Regions from separate parts of the Provencibacterium massiliense genome, predicted to be linked through region 1. Evidence: a T-box and tRNA genes for the amino acid it is inferred to sense, from the RefSeq annotation. Region 1 holds a T-box; the other regions hold tRNA genes.
The links. The T-box of region 1 lies ahead of pheS (phenylalanine--tRNA ligase subunit alpha). A T-box ahead of a tRNA ligase gene usually reads a tRNA of that ligase, here a tRNA-Phe.
Positions count from the first base shown of each region.

Region 1 (9,985 bases):
TGAGCACCACCCAGACGCCGTAATCCTTTGCCAGCGTGCGCGCGGCCCCTTCGCGGTCCCGGTGGACCGCCTCGATCGTACTGCGGCACAGCCGGGCCATCTCGCCCTCGTGCGGGGTCAAAATCACCTTTGCCGGTGCTTCCCGTAGTATATCTATGCCGTGCGCCAGTGCATTTATGCCATCGGCGTCCAGCACCAACGGGCCCTCAAAATGCGGAAGCACCCCGCGCACCAGGGCTTCGGTGTCCGCGTCCAGCCCCAATCCGCAGCCGAGCACCATCGCGCCGTATCCGGCGGCCTCGCGCAGGACGGTCTGCGCCGCCGAGCGGGAGATGCGCCCCTCGGCGTTTTCGGGCAGTACGCTCAGGGTCGGGGTGATCAGGTGGTGGGATATGTTGTTGCACACCTCGGGCGTGGAGGCGAGGGAGACATAGCCGCAGCCGCTGCGCAGCGCACCCATAGTCGCCAGTACCGCCGCGCCGCGAAAGCTGCGGCTCCCGGCGACGAGGTAGAGCTTCCCGGCGCTCCCCTTGTGCAGATCGTCCGCTTTCGGCGGAATATGCGAATAGACGGTTTTTTCATCCAGCAGCGTGCGCATTTCGATCCTCCTCCATCACCACCACGGCGGTGGCATACCGCCGGCAATGGCTGATACTTACCGAAAAAGAGCGCCCGGCCGCTTTTTCCCTGGCTCTTCCCTCCAGCAGCAGGTAAGGCTTCCCACATTCGTCCCGCAGCACCGAGACCTCGCTGAGAGAGAAGCCCCGCACCCCGGTGCCCAGGGCCTTGGAGAAGGCTTCCTTGGCACAGTAATTCCCGGCGGCGGACTGGGCCGGGAAATTCTTTTCCCTGAGCCACTCGATTTCCGCATGAGAAAAGACCCTCGTTAAAAAACGAGGGTTCTTTAAGGATTTTTCCATCCTTTCGATCTCTAAAATGTCGGTGCCGACCGCGATCATTGCGCCGTCCTCTTGACAAAGACCTCGAAGGCAAGCTGGCGGGGAAGGTACTTCTTCATGTTTTCGAGCATGGCCTCGCTCGCATTGAAGACCAGCAGGGTACGCCCGAGCTTGGCGTGGTTGAAGACCGCGTACCATACTTCGGGGTCTTCGGGATTGCTGCAAACCATCAGCTTGGTCTGATAGGTCTTGTTCTGGTGCTCGGCCGCCTTATACTTGCCCAGCTCCTCGAAGGAGGAGCATTTGACAGAGACCAGGCGCTTGCGCTTGCGCTGGGCGATGATCTTGTCCACATCGATGTCGCCGTTGGTCAGCACATACTCGAACTCCACGTTCATCGCGGTGACGAGATACCACATCCCATAGACCGCTCCTGCGATGGCCAGGTACCCGAACATCGAGAAGAAGCCGAGTAGGGGCGAGAGGAAGAAGAGCGCGAACACCAGTGCGATCCCGGTCAGGATAATCAAAACTTTCAGCAGAAGGTCCCGCGGGGTAGAACGTTTTTTGATTAAATACTCCATAAATGTATCGGACATAGCAAATAACCTCCACTTGTCTGTTAAGGTTTAGTATAACATAGAAAAAGAGCCCGTTCAATTACTTTTCTTCTTGCACCCGCCCAAATTTTGTGCTAAAATATTGTCCAACAGCGATAAACACGTTGACTGGGAGAGTAGGACACCCCTCCCCTTTTCAGAGAGGCGCGGCAGTGCTGAAAGCCGCCCAGGGGGATCTGTCTCGAAGTTCACCCACGAGTGGCGCGGCTCAACGGACAATGGTTTCAGTAGGCCGCGACGGTTCGCCCCGTTACAGGACGGCGGGAGTGTCGGCTCCCGGCAAAGTGTTTGCCTTTTTGGGCAAAAAAGCGGGTGGTACCGCGGAAGACGCTTATATGCGGTCTTTCGTCCCTCTATAAGGGATGAAGGGCCGTTTTTTCGTATATTCCCAATTTTAAATATCCGGCTAAATAAAACACAGAAAGGAAGAATTGTCCTCATGAAACAGGCAATTGAAAACATCCGCAACCTTGCACACGAGGCGTTGGAAAGCTCGCAGAGCCTCAAGGAGATCGACGAGATCCGGGTGCGCTTTCTCGGGAAAAAGGGGGAGCTGACTAACATCCTGAAACAGATGGGCTCCCTCTCGGCCGAGGAGCGGCCGGTGATCGGCCAGCTGGCCAACGAAATCCGCGCCAAGATCGAAACCGAGATCACCTCCCGCATCTCCCAGCTTAAGGAACAGGAGCTGGAGCGCCGTCTGCGCGAGGAGCGCCTGGACGTCACCCTGCCCAGCACCCGCCATCCGCTGGGCAAGCAGCACCCCATCAACCAGGTGCTCGACGAGGTGAAGGACATCTTCCTCGGAATGGGCTTCTCGATCACCGAGGGCCCCGAGGTGGAGACCGACTACTACAACTTCGAGGCGCTCAACCTCCCGAAGGACCACCCGGCGCGGGACACCCAGGACACCTTCTATATTTCTGACAATATCCTGCTGCGCACCCAGACCTCCCCGGTGCAGATTCGGGTGATGGAGCAGCAAAAGCCCCCCGTGCGGGTGATCGCGCCCGGCCGGGTCTTCCGCTCGGACGCGGTGGACGCCACCCACTCCCCCATCTTTCACCAGATCGAGGGCCTGGTGGTGGACAAAGGGGTCACCATGGCCGACCTCAAGGGGACCTTGGAAATCTTCGTCAAGGAGCTTTACGGCCCCGAGACGGTGGTGCGCTTTCGGCCCCACCACTTCCCGTTCACCGAGCCCTCCGCCGAGATGGACATCATGTGCTTCGAGTGCCAGGGCAAGGGGTGCAGCCTGTGCAAGGGCGAGGGCTGGATCGAAATCCTCGGCTGCGGCATGGTCCATCCGAAGGTGCTGCAAAACGTCGGGATCGACCCGGACGAGTACAGCGGCTTCGCCTTCGGGATGGGGCTCGAACGGATCGTGATGCGCCGTTACAACATCAAGGACCTGCGCCTGTTCTATGAAAACGACGTGCGGTTCCTCGGGCAGTTCTAGTCTAAAGATAAGGAAAGGAAGAACGAACATGAATTTATCGATGAAGTGGCTTTCCGATTATGTGAAAATAGACGCGCCGATCCACGATTTCTGCGAAGCGATGACCATGTCCGGCTCCAAGGTCGAGGGCTATACCGTCGAAGGCAGCGAGATTTCCAGGGTCGTCGTGGGCAAGGTCCTCTCGGTCGAAAAGCATCCGAATGCCGATTCGCTGGTGGTCTGTATGCTCGACGTGGCCCAGGAGCAGCCCATCCAGATCGTGACGGGCGCCGACAATGTCGTGCCCGGCGCCCTGGTGCCGGTCGCGCTCGACGGCTCCACCCTGCCCCACGGTGTCAAAATCCGCAAGGGCAAGCTGCGCGGCGAGCTCTCCAACGGCATGATGTGCTCGCTGCCCGAGCTGGCGCTGACCCTGCACGACTTCCCCTACGGCACAGAAGAGGGCATTTTCCTGCTGGGCGAGGACTGCGAGGGCAAGCCGGGGGACGACATCCGTCCGGTGATCGGCCTCGACGACACCTGCGTCGAGTTCGAGATCACCTCCAACCGTCCGGACTGCCTGTCGGTGCTGGGACTTGCCAGAGAGGCCGCCGCGACCTACAAGGTGCCCTTCGTGGCCCCGCAGCCGAAGGTGCAGAAGGAAACGGACGACATCAAAAACCTTCTCAGCGTCGAAGTGCAAAGCCCGGAGCTCTGCCCCCGCTACGTGGCGCGCATGGTCAAGAATGTCAAGATCGGGCCCTCCCCGCGCTGGATGCGCGAGCGGCTGCGCGCAAGCGGCGTGCGTCCGATCAACAACATCGTGGACATCACCAACTACGTCATGCTCGAATACGGCCAGCCGATGCATGCCTTCGATTACAAGTACGTCAAGGACGGCAAGATCATCGCGCGTAACGCCCGCCCCGGCGAGACGCTGACCACCCTGGACGGGATCGAACGCAAGCTGGACGAGCAGATGCTGGTCATCGCCGACAGCGAAAAGCCCTCGGCCGTCGCCGGCGTGATGGGCGGCGAGTACAGCGGGATCGCAGACGACACCGAGATGATCGTCTTCGAGTCCGCCTGCTTCAAGGGCAGCTCGATCCGCACCACCTCCAAAAAGCTGGGGCTGCGCACCGAAAGCTCCTCCCGGTTCGAGAAGGGGCTCGACCCCGAGACCTGTATCCCGGCCGTACAGCGCGCCTGCGAGCTGGTCGAGCTGCTGGGCGCCGGAGAGGTCGTCGGGGGAATGATCGACGTGGACAACGCCGACCACACGCCGCGCACTCTGCCGCTGACCCCCGAGTGGATCAACGAGTTCCTCGGAATCGAGATTCCCACCGGCGAGATGGAAAACATCCTGCGCGCCATCGACTTCAAGGTGGAAAACGGTGTCATCACCGTCCCCTCCTTCCGGGCCGACATCGAGACCAAAGCGGACGTGGCCGAGGAAATCGCGCGTTTTTATGGGTATAATAATATTCCGACCACCACGCTGCGCGGCAGCGCGCAGGGCCACCTCACCGAGCGTCAGAAGTTTGAGGGCGTCGTCTCCCGCACCCTGCTCGCCCAGGGGCTCAGCGAAATCATCACCTATTCCTTCATCAGCCCGAAGTATTACGACAAGATCTGCCTGCCGGCACAGTGCAAAGAGCGCGATTCTTTGAAGATCCTCAACCCCCTGGGCGAGGACACCAGTGTCATGCGCACCACCACCCTGCCCTCGATGCTCGAGACCCTCTCGCGCAACTACAACAATCGCAACCAGTCCGCGCTCCTCTTCGAGATCGGCACCGAGTACACCCCCACCGGCGACGATCAGCTTCCGGTCGAAAAGAAGCAGATCACCCTGGGGTGCTACCAGGACGGCTACGACTTCTTCGCCATCAAGGGCGCCGTCGAAACGTTGCTGGAGGCGCTGGACGTCAAGGATTACGATTTCGTCCAGAAGGAGGACGATCCCTCCTTCCATCCCGGGCGCTGCGCCGAAATCCTGGTCGGCGGGCAGGTCTGCGGCGTGATCGGCGAGGTGCATCCCCGCGTCTGCCTCAACTATGAGATCGGCACCCGGGTCTATGCGGCCAAGCTGGACGTGGACCTGCTGTACGAAAACCGCGACCACGAAAAAACCTTCGTGCCGCTGCCCAAGTTCCCCGCCTCCAGCCGCGACCTCGCGCTGATCTGTGACGAGGGCATGCCGGTGGCGACGCTGGAAAAGACGATCCGCGCCTCGGTCGGAGGCGTTTTGGAGAGTGTGAAGCTCTTCGACGTCTACCAGGGCGCCCAGATCGAAAAGGGCAAGAAGAGCGTGGCCTACTCCATCTCGATGCGCGCGCAGGACCGCACCCTCACCGACGAGGAAGCCGACGCTGCCGTCAAGCGCACCCTCAAGGCGCTCTCCCAGCTGGGCGTCACTTTACGCGCATAAGCTCCCAGGGCTTGTTCACAGAACGTTTACTTGAAAAAAACGCTGATTTGATGTATCCTAACACTGTGAGGTGATGGTCATGCATGAGCCAACCATATCGTTTTCCATCCATGAGGACAAGGAAAAACAGGTCAAGGAAATCCTGACCACCGTATACGATGCCCTGCGGCAAAAGGGATACAATCCGATCAACCAGATTGTGGGATACATCCTCTCCGAGGATCCGACCTATATCACGACCTATAATAATGCGCGCAGCCTGATCCGGCGGATCGACCGGGACGAGCTGCTGCAGCTTCTGGTCAAATCCTATCTCGACGATTAACAGACAGAAGGGCTCTCCGTTCAGGAGAGCCCTTCTTTTGAGCCGGATAAGTGGTTGTAATATTTCCCATACTATGATATAATAATAACTTAGGCATACACCTATCCGCAATCACGGATCGTTTGGAATAACAGGAGGTCGGTATCAATGGCACAAACCAAAGAGAAATCGCAGATGATGACGTATAAAGGCAAGCCGCTGGTGCGCTGCGGGAACACCATCTACTATGGCAGCATGGCGGACCGGTACGTGGCGCTGCTTCAAGTCCTCTCCACCACCGAATTGGACGGCGTGCAGATGGCGGGCAGCGTTTCGGTGCAGCTCCTCTCCACCAACCCCAACCACGGCCCGAAGGAGCGGATCGTCAAAAAGACCGAAAAAAACGGGCTCTATAACGCGCTCAATATCGCCTCCATCTGGCTGGCCCGGTATCTCGAAGAGAAATAATGGATATTTAAAGAGGACCGCAGGGAATTCCCCGCGGTCCTCTTTTTTTGTATTTCCTATTGCGGCTGCGCTTCACCGGACTGCGGCTCTTCCGGATCCCCCGCCGCTTCGTCCGGGGCGCAGTCGAACTCCTTGGTCGGCTGCGGCTGCGGTGCCGCCTGCTGGTAACGGTGTCCATACTCGATCAAATACCGCGCGTAGAGCGCGCAGGAGCTCATATAATAGGGCGCGACATAAAAGAACGGCACGATCAACACACAGGCGAGAAACCATCCCAAAAAGGTCAGATCGAAGAAGAACAGCTCGGTCTTGCGTCCCCGCATAAAATATACAGATTGTTTAATGGCCTGCCGTGCCGTACACTCCCCACCGCTGTAAAGATACCGCGCCAGGAAATAGCGCTTGAGGAAAATCCAGGAAAAGATCGCGCTGACGATCAGGAGTACCACCCCGGCGATCAGGAGCATCGATCCCACCAGGGTAGCGGCCGGACCGCCCATGGCTTTCCCAAATTCCCCGGTGACCAGGAAGGACCCCAACCCCACGATCACGACGGGGACCAGCGTAAAGAGGAAGGTATAAAGAAAGGAGCGGAGCGTAAGATTGAGCTCCAGCCAGAAGGAACCAAAATACTGCCGGAAGCTGGAGAAGAACTCGAACAGGTCGAACACGTCGCTCCCCTCCTGCCCCATCAGCCGATAGAACCAGCGGGCCGCGCCGACCATCAGGGGGGAAAAGAGGATCAGCTGAAGCAGCAGCGAAGCGCCCACCACCGCGGGCGAGGAGACGTAGCCCCAACCCCGCAGAATACCCGGCAGCGCCAGCGTGGAGGAGAGCAGCTCGATTACCGTGTTGGCCATCATCACGAGGACGATGTAGAGCAGCACAATGCAAAAGAGGATAATTGTGACGGTCAGCGTCTTGACAAAATTCTGGGAGACCGCTTTCTTGGCGTTGGACTTAATCTTGCTACGGACACTCATTGTGAATCACTTCCTATGTTTGTTCGGAAAACGGTACCGTGTTTATTTTTCGAGCGCGCGGCGCACTTCGTTGGCGACAAAGTCGCCCAGCTCCCCGGTGGTGGCGGTTTCCAACCCGGTGCGGGTGCCGAACACCTCGGTAATGTAACCGCCCAGGCTGTGTGCGGGCTCCTCCTCGGCCGGCATCAGGTCGGGAGTGCGCAGGACGCTGAGCGATTCCTCGACCGCCGCCTCGATCACCTTGGCGTGCATGGTCATCTGGAAGGTGTGCTTGAGCATCATGGCCACCGACAGAATGGTCGCCAAGGGGTTTGCGATCCCCTTGCCCGCGATATCCGGCGCCGAGCCGTGGATCGGCTCATAGAGCCCGAAGCCCGAGCCGCCCAGGCTCGCGGAGGGCAGCATACCGATCGAGCCGGTCAGCATGGCCGCCTCGTCCGAGAGGATGTCACCGAAGAGGTTTCCAGTGACGATAACGTCGAACTGGCCGGGATTGTTGACCAACTGCATCGAAGCGTTGTCCACATAAAGGTTACTCAATTCGATGTCCGGATATTCCTTTGCACCGATCCGGGCGACCACCGAACGGAAGAGCTGCGAGGTCTCAAGCACGTTCGCCTTGTCCACACAGGTCACCTTGCGGTGGCGCTTGGCCGCCGCGTCGAAGGCCGCGCGGGCGATCCGCTCGATCTCGTGCTCGCTGTAGCGCATTTCATCATAGGAGGACTGCTCACCGTTAATCTGCTCGCTGCCCTTCTTGCCGAAGTAGATCCCTCCCGTAAGCTCGCGCACCACCAGCAGGTCCACGCCCGACTGGACGATACTGTCCTTTAAGGGAGAATTGGAGCAGAGCTCGGGGAATATGCGCGCCGGGCGCAGGTTTGCGAAGAGCCCCAGCTCGGAACGGATCCGCAGAAGCCCCTTTTCCGGGCGCTTGTCGGTCGGCAGGGCATCCCATTTCGGGCCGCCCACCGCGCCCAGGAGCACCGCGTCCGAAGATTTGCAGCTGTCGATGGTCTCCTGCGGCAGCGGGTCGCCGGTCTTGTCGATCGCGACACCGCCGATGAGCTGCTCGTCGAGCGTCAGGTTGATGTTTTCGCATTCGCAGACCACCTTGAGGACCTTGATTGCCTCATCGACAATTTCCGGCCCGATCCCGTCGCCCTTGAGCACTGTGATTTTCATATCCATTTTCTCTTCCTCCTACTATGTATCCTTCACTATAATGCCATCTTCACATTGCCGGTTGGTGATGAAAATGAGACCAACCTGTGAATATTTTCTAACAATCTAATATTCGATTCCCGCGCGGGCCGTGATCCCCTTTTGATAGGGGTGCTTGACAGCCTGCATATCGCTGATGTAGTCGGCAAGCTCGCAGAGTTTTTGCCCGGGGTTCCGGCCGGTGAGCACCGCTTCGGTGGTGGGGGAACGGCTTTCCAGCGCCCGCAAGAGCTCCTCCTCGCCGATGATCCCGTGCCCCACCGCGTCGAGCACCTCGTCGAGCGCCACCAGCCCGTATTCCCCGCTCTGCAGCGCACGCTCCGCGCGCTCGAACAGGGCGCGGCAGGAACGGCAGCACTCGCTGTACTCCTCCTCATTCATCGACTTGATGAACTTCTTGACCGGGTCGGTGCGCTCCACCTGGATCCCGAGCCGGCGCAGCGGCTCCACCTCGGCGGAGGGCTGTCCCTTTAGGAACTGGGCGAAGAGCACCTGCCGTCCGGTGCCGCGCATGCGTACGCACAGCCCGACCGCGGCCGTGGTCTTCCCCTTCCCGCTTCCGATATAAAGATGAATCAGGCCCTTTTTTTCGTTCATGCCTTCTCCCCCGGCTTTGTAAAGCGCAGCGTATCCATCTGCACCTCGTCCTGGCTGAGCCCGTAGGGCAGCGGCGCATAGACCTCAAAGGCGCGGTCGCGCATCCAGAACTGCGGCGTCATCAGGATGGTGTAGCCCTTGCCGTTGTCCACCGCCCATTGGGAGATCTCGCACTTGGGCAGCCCCATGCCGTAAAGCAGGTTCATAATGACGCCGCCGTGGGTGATTAGCGCCACCGAGCCGAGCTGCTCGTCCATCATCTTTTTGAAGAGCCGGCTGATTCCCACGCTGATCCGCTTGGTCAGATCCAGGCCGCTCTCGCCGCCGGGCGGAGGATTTTGCATCCCGCTTTCCAGCCATTTGGAAAAATGCTCGTCGTGCTGCAGCTCTTCGATCCCCTTCCCCTCAAACGCGCCAAAGTCCAGCTCGACGAAATCCTCCCATTTCTCGGTGTAGAGATCGGGATAAAGGATGTCCGCCGTCTGCAAACAGCGCTTCAGGGGGCTGCTCACCACCATCTGGGCAGAGGGATACTCATATTTGTTTTTGAGTTTTTTGAGCTCTTCTATGCCCTCTTCACAGAGTGGAAGATCGGTGCGCCCGATGTATTTTCCCCCGACATTTCCCTTTGTCAGGCCGTGACGGATCAAATGTATCTTATAAGTTAACAAAAAATCACCTATCTATTAACATATTTCGACCAAAATTCTTGAGATTCCCAAAGAAGCACTTTACAAACCGTCCGCCCTGTAATATAATCGGATATACGCAGAGTAAATTTTTATTGCTGAGCACGGTGAAGCAATAAAATGGCCTTGGCCGTAGACCGGCCATCAGGATTGTAAGAAACAGCCTGCGGCTGTTTCTTACAGCGGCAGACCGCCCTCAGGGAATGAGGGCTTCTTTTCGCCATAAAGACACCCGGGCTCCGGGCGGCGGCATTTCGTTGGATGGGGGTAGCGTTTCGCTATGAACACCGATTTCCCGAGGGTATTGACTCTGATCCGCAAGGAACGGGGCA
Region 1 is NZ_FWCH01000012.1:754,528-764,512, forward strand. Features, by position in the region: gene B5477_RS08665 (NAD(P)H-hydrate dehydratase) at 1-598, opposite strand, end outside; gene acpS (holo-ACP synthase) at 579-959, opposite strand; gene B5477_RS08675 (DUF6106 family protein) at 956-1,498, opposite strand; T-box leader at 1,615-1,875, shown strand; gene pheS (phenylalanine--tRNA ligase subunit alpha) at 1,959-2,978, shown strand; gene pheT (phenylalanine--tRNA ligase subunit beta) at 3,007-5,388, shown strand; gene B5477_RS08690 (IreB family regulatory phosphoprotein) at 5,468-5,713, shown strand; gene B5477_RS08695 (hypothetical protein) at 5,861-6,160, shown strand; gene B5477_RS08700 (DUF975 family protein) at 6,217-7,143, opposite strand; gene leuB (3-isopropylmalate dehydrogenase) at 7,186-8,334, opposite strand; gene B5477_RS08710 (cob(I)yrinic acid a,c-diamide adenosyltransferase) at 8,434-8,964, opposite strand; gene B5477_RS08715 (histidine phosphatase family protein) at 8,961-9,614, opposite strand; gene B5477_RS08720 (helix-turn-helix domain-containing protein) at 9,934-9,985, shown strand, end outside.

Region 2 (9,985 bases), on a different contig from region 1:
TCCACCACCACCAGGTCGGCGACGGCTCCCGGGGCGATCACGCCGACCCTGTCCTGCATCCCGATCATCCGGGCGGGGGAATGGGTGGCGGCGCGGATGGCGTCCTCCTCGCGCACCCCGAAGCGGATGGCCCGGCGCATGCACTCGAACTGGTTGGTGGCGCTGCCCGCGATCGAGCCGCTGGCGATGGTGGCCAGCCCGTCCTTAACGGTGACCGCCTGGCCGCCCAGCTCGTACATGCCGTTGGGCATGCCGCAGGCCTCCATGCTGTCCGAGATCAGCGCGATCCGCCCCGGCCCGAGCACCTTAAAGGTGATCCGCACCACGGCGGGGTCCAGATGAATCCCGTCCGAGATCATCTCGGCGTCGATGTCGCTGTCAAAGACGGCGCCCACCACGCCGGGGGAGCGGTGGGTGAAGGGGGTCATGGCGTTGTAGAGGTGGGTGGCGTGGCGCGCGCCCAACGAGACGGCGTGCATGGCGGTGTCGTAGCCAGCGGCGGTGTGGGCCAAAGAGATGCGCACCTCATCCTTCAGCGCCTTGATGAATTCTTCGGCCCCGGGCAGCTCGGGCGCGATGTCGCACAGCAGGATATGGTTCCCCGAAGCCTCCTGCAGCCGCCGGAAGAGGCCGACGTCCGGATCGATCAGGTTCGCCTCGTTTTGCGCGCCCTTCTTTTCCTTGGAGAAGAAGGGGCCCTCCATGTTGATCCCCAGCACCTTCGCGCCCTTGCGGGGGGCGGCGATGAAGGCGCGCAGCTCGTGCATGATGGAATCGAGGGTGTCCGCCGGCAGGGACATGGTGGTCGCGAGCAGGGAGGTCACCCCGTTTTCGGCGTAGTAGCGGGCCATCTTGTAGTAATTGTCCTCGCCCCCGCGCGACCAGTCGCACCCGACGCAGCCGTGGGAATGGATGTCCAAAAGCCCCGGGATCACCCGCAGCCCGCCAAGGTCCTCGCCCGTTCCGGGGAGGGAGGGGGCGACGGACTTGATTTCGCCGTCCTCCATCAGGATGTCGGCCTTATGAAAGGTAAAATCGGTATGATATACTTCCGCGTTTTTTAACAGCATGAGAGTTTCTCCTTTTGCTCTTTTCCTTAGTGTACATCATGGCGGCGAAATAATCAACGGTTCAGCCGCGCCACCCCATAGCACAGATAGAGCGCATAGACCAGCCAGACGAGGTAGGGCAGGTAGAGCCAGGCGCTGCGCTCGCAGATGCGGCGCATGCGGGTGACGGTGAGCACCCCCAGCGCGATCATGGCCACGATCATAAAGAAGGAGAGGGTGTACTGCCCGAGCCTAAAAAAGGCGCCCGGCCACAGGGCGCTGAGCAGAAGCCCCGAAAAATAGAGCACCAGGGTGCTGCGCCGCAGGTAGTAGTCGGTCTGCGGGGTGATCAGCAGATGGTACAGCGCGAGGGCCATCAGCACATAGAGGATGGTCCAGACGATGGGGAAGACCGCCGCCGGCGGAGCCAGGGCGGGCAGGTTCATGGCATGGTAGGCGCTTGACATATCGCCGCCGAGCAATGTGCCGAGCAGCGAGGCGGCGGCCGACGCGGCCAGGGAAAGCAGAAGTTCACGCAGTTTGATGACGCCCACAGGGCAGACCCCCTCAAAAATTGCTTTGCTGGTTACCTTCTAAATATATGAACCCAACGCCCCGATTATATGCGCGCGCCGGCGCGAAAGAGGAAGAAATGCAGGAAATCGGAAAAAAGGGGATGAAACGCAAAGCGGTGTATGCTATAATAGCCGCATGACGGCCATTACAGCATTTTTATGGCAGAGGCCATTTTTCGCCCGGGCCGCGGCCGGTCCGCGCGCGGGCGCGAGCTTAAGGGGAGTTTGAGTGAAATGGAAATCAAAGCGGCAAACCGGATCGTGGTCAAGGTCGGAACCTCGACGCTCACCCATCCGAGCGGGCTGATCAACATCCGCCGGATCGAGCAGTTCGTCAAGGTGCTGGCCGACCTCAAAAATATGGGCAAGGAGATCGTCCTGGTCACCTCGGGCGCCATCGGTGTCGGGGTGGGCAAGCTCGGGCTCAAGGAGCGCCCGTCGGACACCCGCTCCAAGCAGGCGGCCGCCGCCATCGGCCAGTGCGAGCTGATGTACATCTACGACCGGCAATTTTCCGAATACAACCACGTCATCTCCCAGGTGCTGCTCACCCGGGACGTGGTGGAGGACGAGCGGCGGTGCGCGCTCTGCCGCAACACCTTCTCCCGCCTGCTGGAGTATGGGGTGATCCCGGTGGTCAACGAGAACGACACGGTGGCGGTCGAGGAGATCGAATTCGGAGACAACGACACCCTTTCGGCAGTGGTGGCCACCCTGTGCGACGCCGACTTGCTCATCATCCTTTCGGACATCGACGGGCTCTATACCGACAACCCGCGCACCAACCCCGACGCCACCCTGATCCGGGCGGTGACCGAGATCGACGATTACATCCTCTCGATCGCCCACGGCGCGGGCAGCGCGCGGGGGACCGGCGGGATGATCACCAAGATTCATGCCGCCGAGGTCGCCGGGGAAGCCGGGATCGACACGGTGGTGATGTCGGGCACCGACCCGGCGCTGATCTACCGGCTGCTCGAAGGGGAGTCGGTCGGAACACGCTTTTACAGCAGGCAGGCAAAACCGGAAAATGTGACGGCCTAGACGAGGAGGGCTTTGAAATGGTGGATTTAATCAGCTTGGGCAAGCGCGCGAAGGCCGCAAGCAGGGTCCTCTCCTGCGCGGGCGCGGAAAAACGCAACGGGGCGCTGCGGGCGATCGCCGCGGCGCTGCGCGAAAACGCGCCCGCGATCTTAAAAGAAAACGGGGCGGACATGGCCGCCGCGCGCGAGCGCGGGATGACAAAGGCCTTCCTCGACAGGCTACAGCTGAGCGGGGAGCGGATCGAGGGCATCGCCGCGGCGGTGGAGGAGATCGTCATGCTCCAGGACCCCGTCGGGGTGGTGGAGAGCGGGCGGACCTTGGAAAACGGGATCCGGCTCGTTAAGACCAAGGTGCCCTTCGGGGTGGTCGGGATGATCTATGAGGCCAGACCGAACGTCACGGTGGACGCGGCGGCGCTCTGCCTCAAGTCGGGCAACGTCTGCCTGCTGCGCGGCTCGAAGGAGGCGATCCGCTCGAACATCGCGCTGGCAAACGTCATGCGCGGCGCGCTGGACAAGGCGGGCCTGCCCGGGGACTGCATCCTGCTGGTGGAGGATACCACCCGCGAGAGCGCAAACGCCATGATGACCTTAAACGGCTACCTCGACCTGCTCATCCCGCGCGGGGGCGCCGGGCTGATCCGCACGGTGGTGGAGAACGCCACCGTCCCGGTGATCGAAACCGGGGTGGGCAACTGCCACACCTATATCGACGCGCACGCCGACCTCGAGATGGCGGTGAGGATCCTGGACAACGCCAAGACCTCCCGCCCGTCGGTCTGCAACGCCTGCGAGACGGTGCTGGTCCATCGGGACATTGCCGGACGCTTCCTGCCGGCGGCGAAGGCGGCGCTGGCGCACGCAAACGTGGAGTGGCGCGGGGATGCGCGCAGCTGTGAAATTTTGCCGGGGATCAAGGAGGCAAACGAGACGGACTGGGAGACCGAATACGGCGACTACATCCTCGCCTGCCGGGTGGTGGAGAACATGGAGGAGGCGCTTTTGCACATCGCGCGCTACTCCTCGGGCCACTCGGAATGCATCGTGACCGAAAGCTATGAAAGCGCCGAAATTTTCACGGCAAGGGTGGACGCGGCGGCGGTTTACGTCAACGCCTCGACCCGGTTTACCGACGGGGGGGTCTTCGGGCTGGGGGCGGAGATCGGCATCTCCACCCAGAAGCTGCATATCCGCGGGCCGATGGGGCTGCGGGAGCTGACCACCGACAAATATATCCTCTTCGGCAGCGGGCAGGTGCGCTGAGCGCAAACTTGAACCGTTTGTGAATTCTAAGGGCTTTGCTTGAAAGAATACGCGCCAATGTGGTATACTGGCTAGTAGTCGCGGGGAAACCCGCAAACCGGTATCACGAAAGGAATTGACGATGACGGAATACAATTCTCTGCGCGAGGTGCACCGGCGGCGCAAAAACAGGGCCGCCGCCCCCATCGGGGCGCTGGTGCTCATCCTCGCCGCGGCAGGGCTGGTGGCGCTGATCATTTTGGGCGTCAACCTGACCTCGCAGATTCTCGATAATTCGCGGGAGAAGCAGAAGTTTGAGAAGATCATCCAGCCGGTGCTGATGTTCGACCCGCCGCCCTTCGAGGACGTGACGACGCTGGATAAGTTCACCGTGCTGCAGGCCGCGCTCTGGGCGACCATGCTCGGCGACAAGCGGGAGACCTATCCCTTCGACGCGCAGGGCAACCTGATCGTCCCCTCCTCGGACGTGGACGTGACCTCGACCCAGCTGTTCGGGCCCGAGCTTGAGCTCGAGCACCAGTCCTTCTCGGACTTCGGCATCTCCTATGAGTACAACGAGGCCACCAAGGCCTACCATGTGCCGGTCATGAGCGCCAGCGCGCTGTATACCCCGCGCGTGGACGAGATCACCCGCGACGGGGACACCTATTCCCTGTTGGTGGGATATATCCCGCCGGGCACCGCCTGGAACACCGACATCGCCGGGAACAAGACCGAGCCCGACCCGCACAAGTTTATGATCTATGAGCTGAAAAGGCTGGATAAGCATTATCAGCTGACCGCCATCAAGGACCCGCCGCCCGAGAAGCAGGTCGGCTACGGGACCGAGGCTTCGGTTCCCGACGGGGCGATCGCCAGTGTCGGGGAGGACGAGACGCTTCCGGACGGAGAGGGCGGCGTCTACGGCGAAGGGGAGGAAGGGGCTTTGGCATCCTCCTCGCAGGAGGACGGCTCCTCCAGCGCCGGGGAGAGCTCTTCCGATGAGCCGGAGGATGACGGCTTTGAGGAGGATTCCTCCACTGAGAGTTCCTCTGAGGATTCTTCGGAAGAATAACGACAAGGATGAAGGGATGCAGGCCGTTGATTTCATCAACGGCCTGCATCGTGCAAGGGAGAAAACCGGGAGGGAGCAGTATGCAGGAGGCGTTCACCTACTCCGACCGGGGCAAGCGCTACCACACTTATGACTATTACCTGCGGCACCGCTACGGCTGCAAGGTCTGCCGGATCCCGCTGTCGGGAGGGTTTTCCTGCCCCAACCGGGACGGCACCAAGGGGGTGGGCGGCTGCGATTTTTGCTCGGGCGCGGGCAGCGGGGAGTTCGCCGGGGACGCTGCCCTGACCATCGCGCAGCAGGCGCGGCAGGTGCGCGCGGGAACGGTGAAGAAATGGCCGCAGGCAAAGTACATCCCCTACTTCCAGGCCTTTACCGGGACCTTTGCGCCGCTCTGGCGGCTGCGGGAGCTCTATGAGGCGGCGCTGGCGCTGCCGGACACGGTGGGGCTCAGTATCGCCACCCGCCCGGACGCCATCGCGCCCGAGGCGTTGGACTATCTCGGAGAGCTGGCCCGGCGCACCGACCTGAGCGTCGAGCTCGGGGTGCAGACCTGCCACGACAGGACGGCGGCGGCGCTCAACTGCCAGCACACCTGGGAGGAGTTCCTCGAGTGCTTCTGGAGGCTGCGCGAGCGGGGAATCGCCGTCTGCGTCCACCTGATCGACGGGCTGCCGGGGGAGGACCGGGGGATGATGGCCGAGAGCGCCAGAAAGGTCGGGGAGCTTCGGGTGGACGCGCTCAAACTCCATCTGCTCTACGCGGTGCGCGGCACCGTGATCGGCGAGCGCTATGAGCGCGGGGAGCTGCGGCTGCTCACGAGGGAGGAATATGTGGACATTATCTGCGACCAGCTCGAGCTGCTGCCGCCACAGACGGTGATCCAGCGCCTGACCGGCGACGGCGCGCCCGGGGAGCTGCTGGGGCCGCAGTGGAGCCGCAAAAAGCTCTGCGTGCTCAACGAGATCGACAAGGAGCTGCGCCGCCGGGACAGCGTGCAGGGCTGCCGGTACCAGGCCAAGTATTAAGTTTTCGTTAAATCGGCCCACAGGCGGCCGAGATGTGGTATACTGTTTACCATCCGTTAATTGGAGGGAAAGAAGTGAAAAAGGTTAGACTGGGCGTTTATGGAGCGGTCACGCTGCTGTTGGCCCTTTATGTTTTTGTGGAGTCGGTGAATTTGAGCCCCTTCTATTCCGAAGGAGCCATCTTCTGGGCTCTTGTGATCTCGCTGTATCTGCTGATCTGGGCGCTCTTCCACTTTGGGGAGTTCACCTTCCAGCGGCTGGAGGCGGGGATGAGCGGGGCGCAGCGGCCCTTTAACTATGTGCCCAAGCGCAAGTTTCCGAAAGTCGTCAAGTTCATCATCGCGGCGCCCTGGGCGTTCCTGGCGGTCATGATGATCATCTCCTCCCCCCTGATCAGCTGGGGGGCTTACCGCGACCAGCTGGGCGAGGTGCAGGAGCGGGAGTTCTCCAGCGACATCCAGGCGGTGGACATGTCCCAGGTGCCGATCGTGGACCAGGAGCTCGCCTATAACCTGGCCAACAAGAAGCTGGGCGAGAAGCCCTCGCTGGGCAGCCAGGTGGTCCTGGGCGAGCCGACCATCCAGATGGTGGACGGCAAGCTGATCTGGGCGGTGCCGCTGCAGCATTCCGGCTTCTTCAAGTGGCTGACCAACATGTCGGGCAGCGCGGGGTACATCACCGTTTCGGCCACCAACGTCAACGACGTCAGCTATGTGGAGGACCATAAGATCAAAATCCAGCCGAACAGCTACCTGCTGCACGATCTCAAGCGCAACGTGCGCTTCGGTGGAGCGTTGTTTGAGGGGATCGTGGACTATTCCTTCGAGCTTGACGATAACGGGCAGCCCTACTGGGTGGTGAGCACCTACCGCAACCGCCGGGGCTTTGCCCTGCCCGAGGCGACCGGGGTGATCGTGGTCAACGCGACCACCGGGGAGAAGGAGAAGTATTCCATCGCCGACGTGCCCGAGTGGGTGGACCGGGTGCAGCCCGAGGACTTCATCCTCAACCAGATCAACAACCAGGGCGCCTATGTGCACGGCATCTTTAACTTTGCCGACAAGGACAAGTTCCGCCAGAGCGAGGGGCACAACATCGTCTACAACGGCGGCAACTGCTACCTCTTCACCGGGCTCACCAGCGTCGGGCGGGACGAGAGCGCCATCGGCTTCATGATGGTGGATATGGTGACCAAGGAGCCCATCCGCTACCAGATCAACGGCGCGACCGAGGACATGGGCCAGCGCTCGGCCGAGGGGAAGGTGCAAAACCTCAAATATGACGCCTCCTTCCCGATCATCATCAACCTTGACGGGCAGCCGACCTACTTCATGACCCTCAAGGACAACGCGGGGCTGATCAAGCAGTATGCCTTCGTGTCGGTGGTCAACTATTCCACCGTCGGCACCGGGGAGACCATCGCCGACGCGCGCAGGGATTACAGCCAGGCGCTGCGCAACGGCGGCAGCTCGGCTGCGCTGCAGGAATCGGCCGAAACTGAGAAGGCCACCGGCGCGGTGCTGCGCATCGCCTCTGAGCAGAGCGAGAAGCAGGAGATTTACAAGCTGATTCTGGACAGCAAGCAGGATGTGATCTTCATCGCGGACAGCACCGTCAGCGACGAGCTGGCCATCACCAGGGAGGGGGACCGGGTGACGCTCGAGTATGTCGAGACCGGGGACGGGGTGATCCACGCCGTGTCCTTCGACAATTTGGAGTTTACCCAAAAGCAGGCCGAGAACGGATAAATGATCAAAGCGGCCCCGGCGGACATCATCCGCCGGGGCCGCTTTATCCTTGTGGCAGGCAATTCCCGCAGCAGCGTTTTAAAATTTTTTGGGCACAGTGTTTTTTTGTGGTGGAGCGCATATAATAAAGGGGAGCTGCGAAAGTGGTTTTTCTGATAAATTTGGTAAAAGCGGGTTGACAACGAATCGAGGGTATAGTATAATAAATTTCGTCGCTGAAAGGCGTTTTTCTATATGTTGGAAGCCTGCGTTTGTCAGGTCTTGCAGTTATCTGGCCCGGTAGTTCAGTTGGTTAGAACGCTAGCCTGTCACGCTAGAGGTCGTGGGTTCGAGCCCCATCCGGGTCGCCAATTTTCTTTTATGGCAGAGCTTGTGGTTCAGGAGAAGCCTGGGCCGCCCATTTGCCTTTGTAGCTCAGTTGGTAGAGCAGAGGACTGAAAATCCTCGTGTCGTTGGTTCGATTCCGACCGAAGGCACCAATCGTCTATTAGCCGCATAGGCTGATATAAAATGCACATAGCGGATGTGAAAACGGTAAGTTCTCTCAAAGCGGTGCAACACATGCGGGTTTAGCTCATCCGGTAGAGCGCCACCTTGCCAAGGTGGAGGTAGCGAGTTCGAGCCTCGTAACCCGCTCCAAAAAGCCGCGCCACTTTAGATGATAAAGTGGCGCGCGCTTTCAAAATTTATCTGGCGCCGTAGCCAAGAGGTAAGGCAGAGGTCTGCAAAACCTTCATTCACCAGTTCAAATCTGGTCGGCGCCTCCAAAAAGCGAGCGCCCTTCCGACAGGAAGGGCGCTCGTATTTTTGTCCGGCGCCCCAGATTTGAACTGTGGTCAACATCTGGCCGGCGCCCGGCTTAGCAGAATTGGTCCGGCGAAATTTTACACAGTCTTGATAGAACGCCTTGCCGCAACCGGTTATGCTATGGGATGATGGGAAGAATGGCATGCCGGATGGAATACCGTCCCTTGACAGATTGAAACCATTACAAAAAGATGATAGAATGTAGACATGGAGGCCCGATGAAGGACAGGGAAGCACAGCTGGAAAGAGCCCGTTTGATGCGGGAAATGGAGCTTTTGGACGGAGGTGCCAAGATGGGATTATTCTTGGAAGCGGTGGTTTTGGCGCGGCAGGAGGTGCCGGCGGCTAAAGAGCTGCTCAAACGGTTCGAGAAGCGCTCGCAGGAGGACGAATGCGCCCTGATTGCGCAGGAATGCATGTGCTTTGCGCGGGAGCGCGGCACCTTCATCCTGCTCAACGAGGATTGCGCCGAGGGCGAGGCCTTCGCGCGGTTCGCCTCCCAGGAAGACGGCGACGCCGTGCTCTACCTGCATATCCATGACGAGGCGCTCTGGATGTACCGGCTGTTCTGCTGCGGCGTGGAAAAGGACCGCTTCTGTCCCATCCCGGACTACTGGGAGGATGGGATGGAGCGGGAGGAATACGACTCCTGGTCGGGGGACGCCGAGAAGCTGGAACGTTATATCGGCGGCTTTCATGCCGGGGAGGTGGAGCGTTACCTCACACTCTGGACCGACGAAATGTTCGAGGGCAGGCAGGCGAGGAAGGCCTATGCGGGGGACGAGTACGGCTATGCCGATTGCTGGCAGATGGCGGACTTCCTGCGCCGGATCGGATACCCCTATCCCGGGGAGGACGAGCTGGGATAACAAAAAAGTCAAAAGGAGCTGCGAAACGATTCGTTTCGCAGCTCCTTTTTTGTTTTGCTTACTGAGGGCGCTTCTGGCCGCGCACCACCACCGCGATGATCCTCGGGCCGGCGTTGATTGAAACCGAGGCTCCGATGGTATAGACCCCCTTCGGCGGATAGCCGAGCTTTTCCTCGAGCAGGGCAGAAAGCTCCTCGGCGGGCTCATCGAGCATCCCGCGCACGATGATATACTCCCCGCCCGCGGCGATCGCCTTCTGGCAGAGCGCGCACACCCGCGGGACGACGTTCTTATCCCCGCGCACCTTCTCGAGTACGTTGTTGCCGCCGTCCACCATGTGGATGATCGGGCGCAGGCCCAGCAGCTCGCCCACAAAGGCGGCGGCCGAGCTGATCCGCCCGCTCTTTTTTGCAAAGTCCAGCGTATAGCAGGCCAGGAAAATTTCGGCGCTGTCCGCCCAGTCCTGGATGTACGCAATGATCTTCCCGGGCGCCTCGCCCGCTGCAATCATCTTGGCCGCCTCCATCACCGGGTAGCCGTAGCCCAGGG
Region 2 is NZ_FWCH01000011.1:232,849-242,833, forward strand. Features, by position in the region: gene nagA (N-acetylglucosamine-6-phosphate deacetylase) at 1-1,070, opposite strand, end outside; gene B5477_RS04830 (TspO/MBR family protein) at 1,124-1,603, opposite strand; gene proB (glutamate 5-kinase) at 1,859-2,668, shown strand; gene B5477_RS04840 (glutamate-5-semialdehyde dehydrogenase) at 2,686-3,930, shown strand; gene B5477_RS04845 (hypothetical protein) at 4,052-4,984, shown strand; gene mnmL (tRNA modification radical SAM protein MnmL/YtqA) at 5,065-6,012, shown strand; gene B5477_RS04855 (hypothetical protein) at 6,087-7,760, shown strand; tRNA gene B5477_RS04860 (tRNA-Asp) at 8,034-8,110, shown strand; tRNA gene B5477_RS04865 (tRNA-Phe) at 8,164-8,239, shown strand; tRNA gene B5477_RS04870 (tRNA-Gly) at 8,324-8,399, shown strand; tRNA gene B5477_RS04875 (tRNA-Cys) at 8,453-8,527, shown strand; gene B5477_RS04880 (hypothetical protein) at 8,861-9,436, shown strand; gene B5477_RS04885 (DegV family protein) at 9,495-9,985, opposite strand, start outside.
Region 2: it has a tRNA-Phe gene. The T-box ahead of pheS (phenylalanine--tRNA ligase subunit alpha) is inferred to sense a tRNA for this amino acid. The anticodon was not compared.

Region 3 (9,985 bases), on a different contig from region 1:
AAGAACTGATCCGCACGGTCGCGCACGAGGTGCTCGGCACCGCGGTTATCCCCTACGGCGAGCTGACCATCGATCTGGAGAAGCCCTTCGAGCGGATCAGCATGAAGGAATGCGTCAAGAAGTACGCCGGGGTGGACTTTAACGGGGTTTCCACCCTCAAGCAGGCGCGCGCGCTTGCCAAGGAGCACCATCTCGAATACGAGGAGCGCCACGGGATCGGCGACATCCTCAACCTCTTCTTCGAGGAGTACTGCGAGGAGAAGCTGGTCCAGCCGACCTTCCTGACCGGCCATCCGGTGGACATCTCCCCGCTGAGCAAGCGCATGAAGGACGACCCCGACTACACCGAGCGCTTCGAGCTGTTCATCACCGGGCGGGAGTACGCCAACGCCTTCTCCGAGCTCAACGATCCGATCGACCAGCGCCAGCGCTTTGAGCATCAGGCGGCGCTCAAGGCGGCGGGCGACGACGAGGCCTGCGACATCGACGAGGATTTCCTGAACGCTTTGTCCTACGGCCTGCCCCCGACAGGCGGGCTCGGAATCGGGGTCGACCGGCTGGTCATGCTGCTGACCAACAGCGCATCGATCCGCGACGTGATCTCCTTCCCGACCATGAAGCCCCGCGAAAACTGAGGTTATAGAGAGGGTACGTGTTTTCCACGCGGCAATTATTTTGATTCAAACTCATGGATTCCGCGCCCGGGCTCTCTGCGGCTGCCCGGGCGCTTCTCCCCGAGAAAGGAATGGCTATCATTATGGAAAAGTGGGAAAACGGCCCACCCAAATTCGGCACCAAGAAGTGGTTTGAGAATTACTGGTACCATTTTAAATGGCACACCATCATCGGCGTGGTGGCCGCCATCATGCTCGTCTCCTTCGCCTACGACATCCTGTCCAAGGAAAAGTTCGACTCGACCATCACCATCGTGGGCAAGGCCTATATCAGCGACGAGCAGCGCGAGCGCCTCTGCGAGATCGCCGAGCAGTACGAGGTGGACCGGGACGGCGACGGGAAGGTCAACGTCGACGTGGTGGCGATTGGCTTCCCCGAGGACGACGATACCGGGATGAACGCCCAGGTCTTCATGGCGGCCCAGACCCGCTTTTCGGTGGAGATGACCGAAGGCGAGTCGATGATCCTGATCATGGACGACTACGCCTACGATATGATCGGCGACCCGCTCAACTTCGTGGATTTGAGCGCCTACAGCGACAAAGCCTTCGACGACGGGCGCAAGATCCCGCTTTCGGATACCGTCTTCTGCGACGACCCGCTGACCGAAGCCTTGGGCGACAGCCTCTTTTTGACCTTCCGCGCGGCGGACACCCATGCCGCGTCGAAAAACAAGAAGGCAAAGGAGAACTACCAGTACCAAACCGAGCTGCTGGACAATATCCTCAACGAGCGCAAGGCGCTGGAAGGCTGAACACGACCAAAAATAAAAGCTGTCCGCTGATTCCATCAGCGGACAGCTTTTTCCTTTTCCTCAGTAGCCGAGCGGCTCTCCGACCAGGACCACCTTGATCCGCCCCGGAACCCGCTGGAAGCCCTGCACCACGTAGTCGCAGCAGATCCTCCCCGGCGTGTGGCAGTTCATGCACTCGCCGGTGCGGAAGCACGGCGTCTCGCACTCCAGCCGCTTGACGTTGGCCGGGGCCGCCATCTTGCGCAGACGGGTCAGCGCGCTCTCGATATCCGGCACGATCTTGTTGATCCCGGCGACCAGGATGACGTTCTGCGGGCCGTATATGTAGGCGGCCACCCGGTTGCCGTTGCCGTCCACATTAAAGAGCTCGCCCTCCTCGGTGATGGCGTTGGCGCTGCCGAGGTAGTAGTCCGCGAAGAAGGAACGCCGGTAGATTTCGGTCACCTGCTCCTTGCTCAGCCCCGGTGCGCTGCGGTCGAGGTAGTTGTATTTGCCGCTGCGCAGCTCGTCGATGATTCCGCACTCGATCAGCGTCTGGCTCCCGCCGTGGCTGACGACGGCCCCCTCTCTCAGGAGGGATATTACCGCTTCCTTCGCCTTTCCGGCGCTCGGCGCGTAGTAGGCCTCCATCCGGTTTTTCACCAGGGCCTCCATCGTGCGCTCCACGCGGCGCTCGAGGATAAATTCGACGTTTTGATCCATTTCCTTGACCCTTCCTTTCTCCATTTAATCGACTACAGTATAACACATCATAAGGAAAATAGGAAGGCAGGAAATGTAAAGGGTGCTGCTTCAAGGGGCGCCATTCTTTACGGTTTATCTTTGCGCTCCCCGTCAAGGCAAGATAAATAAAAAACGACTTGCAAAAGCAAATCGTTTTTTATTTATGCCATTGGGTCATTGTAGATGAAACATACTTGCCTTCGTTCCTTGCCCTTATTCCCGCCGAAGGCCGGAGGTGGTCCGAGGGGGAGCTTAGTTCCGCCCGCGAAGCGCTTCGCGCTTATAACAATGTGAAAAGCGCTTGCATTTTCCGCAGAAAATACAAGCGCTTTGGAGCGGGTTACGAGGCTCGAACTCGCTACCTCCACCTTGGCAAGGTGGCGCTCTACCGGATGAGCTAAACCCGCATGTTCGCCGCTGCACAAGCAGCGGCGTGGTGCCTTCGGTCGGAATCGAACCAACGACACGAGGATTTTCAGTCCTCTGCTCTACCAACTGAGCTACAAAGGCAAGATGCGCCCGCGCGCAGGAAAAACAAATTGGCGACCCGGATAAACGGGCTCTACCCGCGGCCTAAAATCGTGCCACCGGCACGATTTCCCCGCTCTTGCGAGCGGTCGGCCTGTTCTCGCCCCATCCGGGGCAAAGACTGTGCAAAAAGAAAAATTGGCGACCCGGATGGGGCTCGAACCCACGACCTCTAGCGTGACAGGCTAGCGTTCTAACCAACTGAACTACCGGGCCAAATTTCTAACAAAGGCCGGTGCGACCGTCAGCGGCAGAAGCCTTTGTTAGCTGGTGGGAACAACAGGGCTCGAACCTGTGACCCCCTGCTTGTAAGGCAGGTGCTCTCCCAGCTGAGCTATGCTCCCGCAACCGCTGCCGATTCATACCGACAACGCTAATAATTATACGATAAAAATCCCGCCCTGTCAACACCTTGTCCGCAAAATTTTACTTCTTTTTCGCGGCCGGCGCAGAGGATCAGACCTCTTCCCACTTCGGGTCGCTGGCCCCCGCCAGCAGCCGGTTCTTGATCGCGGTCCCCTGCTCCATCAGCGCCCAAAGCGCCCGCGAATCCTCATTCTCGAGCGCCTGTCGGTACTCCCCGAGCTTCAGGGTCAGTTCATCGATCTGCTCGATGAGCATATCCCGGTTGCGCTCAAAGAGCTCGGCCCACATCTCGCCGTTCATCCGCGCCACCCGGGTCAAATCCTGAAAGCTGCCGCCGGTGAAGCCGCTAAAGTCGCTGGAGAGCGGGTTCTGGATGTAGGCGCTCGAGAGGATGTGCGCGAGCTGCGAGGTGTAGGCGATGATCCGGTCGTGCCCCTCGGGGGTGCTGCGCACCAGGCGGCCGAAGCCCACTTCCCGGCACAGCTCCTGGAAGGCGGCGAGCGCCGCCGGATCGGTCTCCTCGGTCGGGGTCAGAATCAGGCTCGCGCCGCGAAAAAGGTTCGCGTCGGCCGCCGCAAAGCCGCTGATCTCCTTGCCCGCCATCGGGTGGGCGCCGAGGTAATACAGCCCCCGCGCGCGGCAGAGCGGCTCGAGCACCGCGCAGGGAAAGCGCTTGATCCCGCAGAAGTCGGCCACCACCGTGCCCGGGCGAAGCTCCGCGATATGCTCCCCGACAAAGTGCACCGCCGCGCCGGGATAGAGCGCCACCACCACAAGGTCGCACTCCTCCAGTCCTTCGTTGGCCCGCACGATCGCACCCGCGCGCTTCGCCGCTTCGAGGGTATCCCCGTCGAGGTCGTAGCCGCAGACCGTGATCCCGCCCAGGCGCTGCAGCGCCAGCGCCAGCGAGCCGCCGATCAGCCCGAGGCCCGCGATCCCCACCGTGTGAAACCGTCTCTCCATGTTGATCACCATTCCTTTCCCGTCACCCGAAAAAACCCCAAACGGGCGGATACCCGAAAGGTACCCGCCCGCGGCATAAGAGCATTGTCCCGGCTTATTTCAGGTTGATCTTGATCAGGTCGCCCTTGAGCCCCGGATAGGAACCGGCCTCGATCTTCGCCGTGTTGGAGGTGTGGCAGATAAATCCTTTGTTTTTCTTGGTGAAGAGCTTGTTCGCGCTCGGATGGTCCAGCGCGGTGTTGGTTCCTCTGAGCAGGATGACTAGGGTGAAGAACCCGTTATCGTCCACATGGACCGGGCAGTAGTGCAGGGTAGTGGAATACATCTCCACGACCTGGCCGCGCTTGATGTAGAAGTACTCGAGCTTGCTCCCGTCGATGTCGCCCTCGTCGGACATATCCTGCTTCTTGCCCACGATGAAGAGGGTGTCGGTGGTGGTGACGGCCACCTCGCTGCCCTGATGGAACTCCAGCCCGCCCAGCACGTCGTTGTAGCCCGCGCAGTAGCCGGCCTCGACCTCCATCTGGCCATAGACCAGGTCCTCGATCTTCTTGACGCAATCGAATGCCTCGAGCTCGGGCACGCTCGGCACATACTTGCTGCCGGAGGCGGGAATCTCGATGTTTTTGTCGATGTACTCCACCAGGTCCTTGACGCACACGTCGCCCAGCACCCGGCCGTAGGGCTTATAAGCCTCGTCGTCGATCGAATAAATCTTCTTGTCCGGATTCAGGCGCTGCAACTCTTTGATATCCATTTTGACCACCCCGTATTCTGTATTTCAGCATAGCCTTCTGGCGGCTGATTTGTCCCTCTTAGTGTACAACATGCGCTACCCGCTGTCAACCGAAAGCGGGCCCCCGTAAGGATAAAAAGACGCCCGGTTCCACTCAGAACCGGGCAGGGCCGTCCCGGGACGGCCGGAAAATAAAATGGAGATAGTAATGAGTAAGCTTGCTTAGAGTGCCTGCTTCATCATCTCGAGCCCCTCGCGCGCATAGAACTCCGGGTCGCCGAAGCACTCCCGCGCGCAGATTTCGAGGCTGATGTAGTGGGAGTAACCCCCCTCTCCCATCTGACGCAGGTAGTCGATGATGGGGTTGTTCCCGGCCCGAAAACCGATATGTGTGCTCAGCGGCCGCCCGTCCGGGTACTTTTGGCGCAGCGCGTCCCCTTGCAGCGTCAGGTCCAGCGAATCGCTGTAGGAGCTGGTGAGGTGCATATGCCGGATGTCGTCGCCCAAAATTTGCAGGTTGTCCGCGATGGTGTCGCCGTAGATCGTCATCTGGCTGACGTCCAGCATGGCTTTGAAGGCCGGGTCGTTCACCTCGTCGAGCAGACGGCGCTGGTCGGCCGCGGTGTGCAGGATGTTGCAGTCGTGCCAGGTTTGAGTCTCGGCCACGATGGTGACCCCCTCCCGGTGCGCGGTGGGCAGCAGGCGCTGCGCGGCGTCGCACAGGAGCTTAAAGGCCTCCCCGGGGTCCTCGTTTAAGAACCCGGTCCCCGGGCAGAGCAGGAAGGTCGGGGCGCCGAGCTGCGCGCCCAGTACGATCGAGCGCTCCATAAAGGCAATGCTGCGCTCGCGCAGGGCCTTGTTGGTGCTCGAAATGTTGAAGGGATAGGTGTTCTGCTCCGGGCAGTAGCAGATGAGCCGAAGCCCCCGCGCATCGATTTCCCGTTTGATGGCCTTTACGTCCGCGCCGGTCAGGTCGTCCACATAGAGGTGCGGCGCCACGCCCCAGAGCTCGATGTTTTTTACCCCCAGCCGCTGCACCGAATCGAGGAAATAGCAAAGCGGATAGCGCGGGTAATGAAAGCTCCCAATGGCGAACTGCTCAAATTTCAGCTTGTTCATATCGCCCTCCTAGCCAAGATACGGCCCTATGCGGGTGAAGCTCTTCTTCATCTCGCCCTCGGGGTCGAAGTTGTTCCCGCCGCAGACCTCGAAGGACATGGTCCCCTTGTAGCTAAGGTCGCAGAGCGTCTGCACGTCCTCGTCCAGCGGCAGCTCGCCCTCGCCCCAGGCCAGGTGCCCGGTCGGGTTGCCGTCCACCAGATGGGTGTGCACCAGGTCGTCCCCGAAGGCCTCGATGTAGTCCTTCATCGTCTCACCAGCCAGGTGCATGGGCACCGTGTCCACAATCGCCTTGAAGGCAGGGCACTGAAGCTCGTCGAGCATCTTTTTCAGCTGCGGCAGGGTATAGATCAGGTTGCTCTCCACCTGCTGCAGGTTCTCCAGCGCCAGGATGATCCCCATCTTCCCAGCGTATTCGCCGAGGTTATGCAGCGACTCGCGCGAACGCTTCCAGGCCTCCTCGCGGTCCTCGTCCTGGTAGCCCCAGCCGCAGGTCATGAGCATCTTGGGCGCGCCCATCTCGGCGGCGGCATAGATGCACCGCCTGAAATGCTCGACGCTGTCCTCGCGGATGTCGTCCTCCCTGGCCGCGATGTTGTAGTAATACTGGATCTGCTCGGGGGTATAGCAGATGAGGTTTAATCCCCGCTCCTCGATCATCCTGCGGATGGTTTTCACCGGCGGATAGGATTTTTCACTGATGAACTGGTGCGGATATCCGCCCCAGAACTCCACGCTCTTCATCCCCAGCCGGCAGAGGGAATCGAGGAAATATTCGGTGGTAAACAGGTGGTAGCAGATGTTCATCCCCGCCACCCGTTCGATGTTGATCTTCGGCATTGGCTTATCCCGCCTTTCTCGTCAAATCAATAGGGGTCGAACATCTGGATGATCTTCGCGGAGGTCTCGGCGGCGGTGCGCAGGCAGCCGGGCACGTCCTGCCCTTTAATCACCCCGTAGGTGTAGCCCGAAATGAAGCTGTCCCCGGCCCCCACGGTGTTCACCACCGTCACCGGCAGTGCCTCCTGCAGGTAGTATTCCTTCCCGTCATAGGCTATGCTCCCGTGCTCGCCCAAGGTCGCGATCAGCACCTTCGGCCCCTTTGCCTGCGCCTTTTTAAGATAATCGCGGATGAAGGCGTCGTCCTGCTTGTAGGAGAAGAAGCCGTAGTCCACATAGGGCAGCACCCGTTCGATCTCCGGGTCGTCAAGGTCGGTGGCGAAGTCGTAGACGACCGTCTTTCCCCACTCCTTGAAGGTGGGCATGTGGTGGTTCACCTTGCCCCAGATCACCCCGTGGATTACATCGTAGCCCTTGATGAACTGCAAGTCCTCCTCGCTCAGATCGAACCCCTCGAGCACCCCTTCGTCAAAGCTGGTGTGCAGGCGGTCATTCCCGATCAGGTCCATCAGCGCCACGGCGGTTTTTCCCTCCTTGCGGTGCATGTGGCTGGAATCCACCTTGTATTTTTTTAAAACCTCGATCATCTCGTCCCCGTAGCGGTCGGTGCCCACCACGCTGACCACGGCGCTTTCCAGGCCGTATTTCGCAATATTGATGATGAAGTCCACGCAGTTTCCGGTCGGGTAGTACCTCTCCAGCTTCTGGTAGAGGTCGATGCACGCATCGCCCACTGCTATTACTTTCATCTTATCCTCCCTTTCCCGCCGGGCCCTCCAATGCGCTGGACCCTGCTCCGGCAACCGTCTTTCATCTTAATAATGGAGGGTTATTCCCCTACCACCTGCATGTAGACCGTGCGGTCCTGGATTCCATCGAACTCGGCGAAGTAGATCTCCTGCGCCCGGCCGCGCACCACCTTCCCGTCCTTGACCGGGAAGTACGCAAAGTAGTTGCAGAGCATGCTCTTCAGATGTCCCGGGCAGTTCCCGCCCGTCGCACCGTAGCTCGGCAGGAAGTGGTTGTGCGCATACTGCGCGTCCTTCGGTACCATCTCCTCGAGCTTCTCCTCGATGTCCGTCTCGAGGCAGGGCAGGCTCTCGTTGACGATGATACTCGTCGTCGTGTGGGCGGTCATCACATAGACCATCCCCTCTTCGATCCCGCTCTCCTCCACAAATTTGTGTACCCGCTCGGTGATGTTGATCATATCGAATTCGTTCTTGGTGCGCAGCTCAAACGAGTCCAGTTTCATTTTCATGGCCTTTAGTCCTCCATCCCTAAGAATTTCATCGCGTTGCCGCCCAGGACCTTCGCAAGCGTTCTTTCCCGCAGCCCCAGCTTCTCGAGCCCGTACTTCATGTCCTCTTCCCCGAAGCGCGGCGAGTTCGAGCCGAACATCACCTTATCCGAGAACATGTTTTCAATCCACAGCGGGCTGAGGTCCACCTTGAAGATCTGGTGGAAGAAGTCCTTCGCCCGGTCGCAATAGAGCATGGAGGTGTCGGCGTAGACGTTCGGATACTTGAGCAGCATCATCGCGGTGTCCTGCACCCAGGGCCAGCCGAAATGCGCCAGGCCGATCCGGAGTTCCGGATACTCGATGGCCACCTCCTCGAAGCACAGGGGCTTCGAGTACTTCGCCGGGGTGTTCGGCTCCCAGGAGGTCCCGCAATGGAACAGGATGGGCTTGCCGTATTCGATGCATTTCTCGTAGACCGGCTTCATGACCGAATCGGTGGGGTAGAACTTCTGCTTCGAGGGGTTGAGCTTAAGCCCCGAGAGCCCCAGCTCCCCGAAGGCGTGGTCCAGCTCCTTCACGGCGTCCTCCCGGTAGGGGTCCACGCTGGCAAAGCCGATGAAGCGCTCCGGCGCCTCCTCCACCAGTTTCTTCATCTCATCGTTCGAGACGATGGTGCAGCCGTACTGCGTGGTCAAATCCAGCGGCAGCAGCACCCGCTTGTCGATCCCCGCGTGGTCCATCTGGAACAGCGCCATCGAGATGTCGCTGTATCCCAGAAACTCTCGCCCCATGATCTTCTTGCGCTGCCGGGTCACCTCGTCCCCCTTGTACATCGGCTCCATGAATTCCGCATGCGTATGTACGTCGATTACCATTTATTCTTGCTCCTCTCCTGTTGTTTGGGTTTTCTGCCTTAAATTTGACTGAGGACCTCCCGCAGCCGCTCGACGAAGAGCTCGACATAGCTCTCAGGGTCGGCGCCGTGGGTCCCCATCGGGGAAAGCTCGATGCTCGCATAATAGGGATAATCATACTTCTTGATCATCGAGAGGACCTGCTTAAAGGGGATGACCCCCTCGCCGATCATCAGATGGTCGGCCGTCTTGCCGTCCGAATCCGCCAGGTGGATATGCCCCATCTTCGGGCCGAGCTTCTTAAAGTAGTTCGAGAACGGCTCGTACATGATCGCGGGGCTGACGAAGTCCACCATGCCGAACATCATCGGCGAGGGGACCGCTTTCAGCAGCCGCACCAGGTCGTCGGCCGTATTTAAAATCAGGCTCTCCTCGGTGCTGAGCGTCTCCATGACCACCCGCACCCCCACCTTCTCGGCGTGGGCGCAGACCTCCCGCAGCCCCTCACAGAGGTGCTTCCAGTCCTCGTCCGGGTCCCCCTCGTAGCCGGGGTCGCCGGGGGTGATCTGGATCATCGGCGCGCCGATGGCGGCGGCGACGTCCAGCGCGTCCTTAAAGTACTGTACCGTCTCGGAGCGCTCCTTTTCGCTCTGGGAGCACAGGTTGTACGGGTAGACGCAGTTTTCCGGGCAGTAGGAGCAGATTTCCACCCCGTACTGCTTGGCCCAGCCCCGGATGGTGGCGGCCATCTTCTCGTCCACGTCGTAGACGTAGGCGTGCGGGCGGCCGCCCCAGACCTCGATCCCCTCGAGCCCGAGGCGCTGCGCCTCGGAGAACGCCTTCTCCAGCGAGAAGCGGGAATAGACGTTGGACAGGCAAGAAAGTTTCATCACAGTCCCTCCTTAAATTTACAGATGCACCTTAGCCCTTGACCGCGCCCGAGGCCAAGCCCTCGACGATGTAGCGCTCCATGAGCAGGAAGATCAGGACAACCGGGGCCACGGCGAGGCACCCGAAGGCCATTGCGCGGCTCCACTCAATCCCGTAGCGGCCCACCACGTTGTAGATACCGGTGGTGACTGGCCACATCCTTGAATCATTGATGAAGGTCAGGCTGAACATCA
Region 3 is NZ_FWCH01000008.1:106,824-116,808, forward strand. Features, by position in the region: gene lysS (lysine--tRNA ligase) at 1-635, shown strand, start outside; gene B5477_RS01350 (hypothetical protein) at 758-1,429, shown strand; gene B5477_RS01355 (lactate utilization protein) at 1,490-2,131, opposite strand; tRNA gene B5477_RS01360 (tRNA-Gly) at 2,484-2,559, opposite strand; tRNA gene B5477_RS01365 (tRNA-Phe) at 2,587-2,662, opposite strand; tRNA gene B5477_RS01370 (tRNA-Asp) at 2,820-2,896, opposite strand; tRNA gene B5477_RS01375 (tRNA-Val) at 2,949-3,024, opposite strand; gene B5477_RS01380 (prephenate dehydrogenase) at 3,137-4,009, opposite strand; gene B5477_RS01385 (DUF4867 family protein) at 4,104-4,766, opposite strand; gene B5477_RS01390 (sugar phosphate isomerase/epimerase family protein) at 4,968-5,864, opposite strand; gene B5477_RS01395 (sugar phosphate isomerase/epimerase family protein) at 5,874-6,704, opposite strand; gene frlD (fructoselysine 6-kinase) at 6,731-7,513, opposite strand; gene B5477_RS01405 (secondary thiamine-phosphate synthase enzyme YjbQ) at 7,594-8,025, opposite strand; gene B5477_RS01410 (amidohydrolase family protein) at 8,031-8,882, opposite strand; gene B5477_RS01415 (TIM barrel protein) at 8,921-9,751, opposite strand; gene B5477_RS01420 (carbohydrate ABC transporter permease) at 9,783-9,985, opposite strand, start outside.
Region 3: it has a tRNA-Phe gene. The T-box ahead of pheS (phenylalanine--tRNA ligase subunit alpha) is inferred to sense a tRNA for this amino acid. The anticodon was not compared.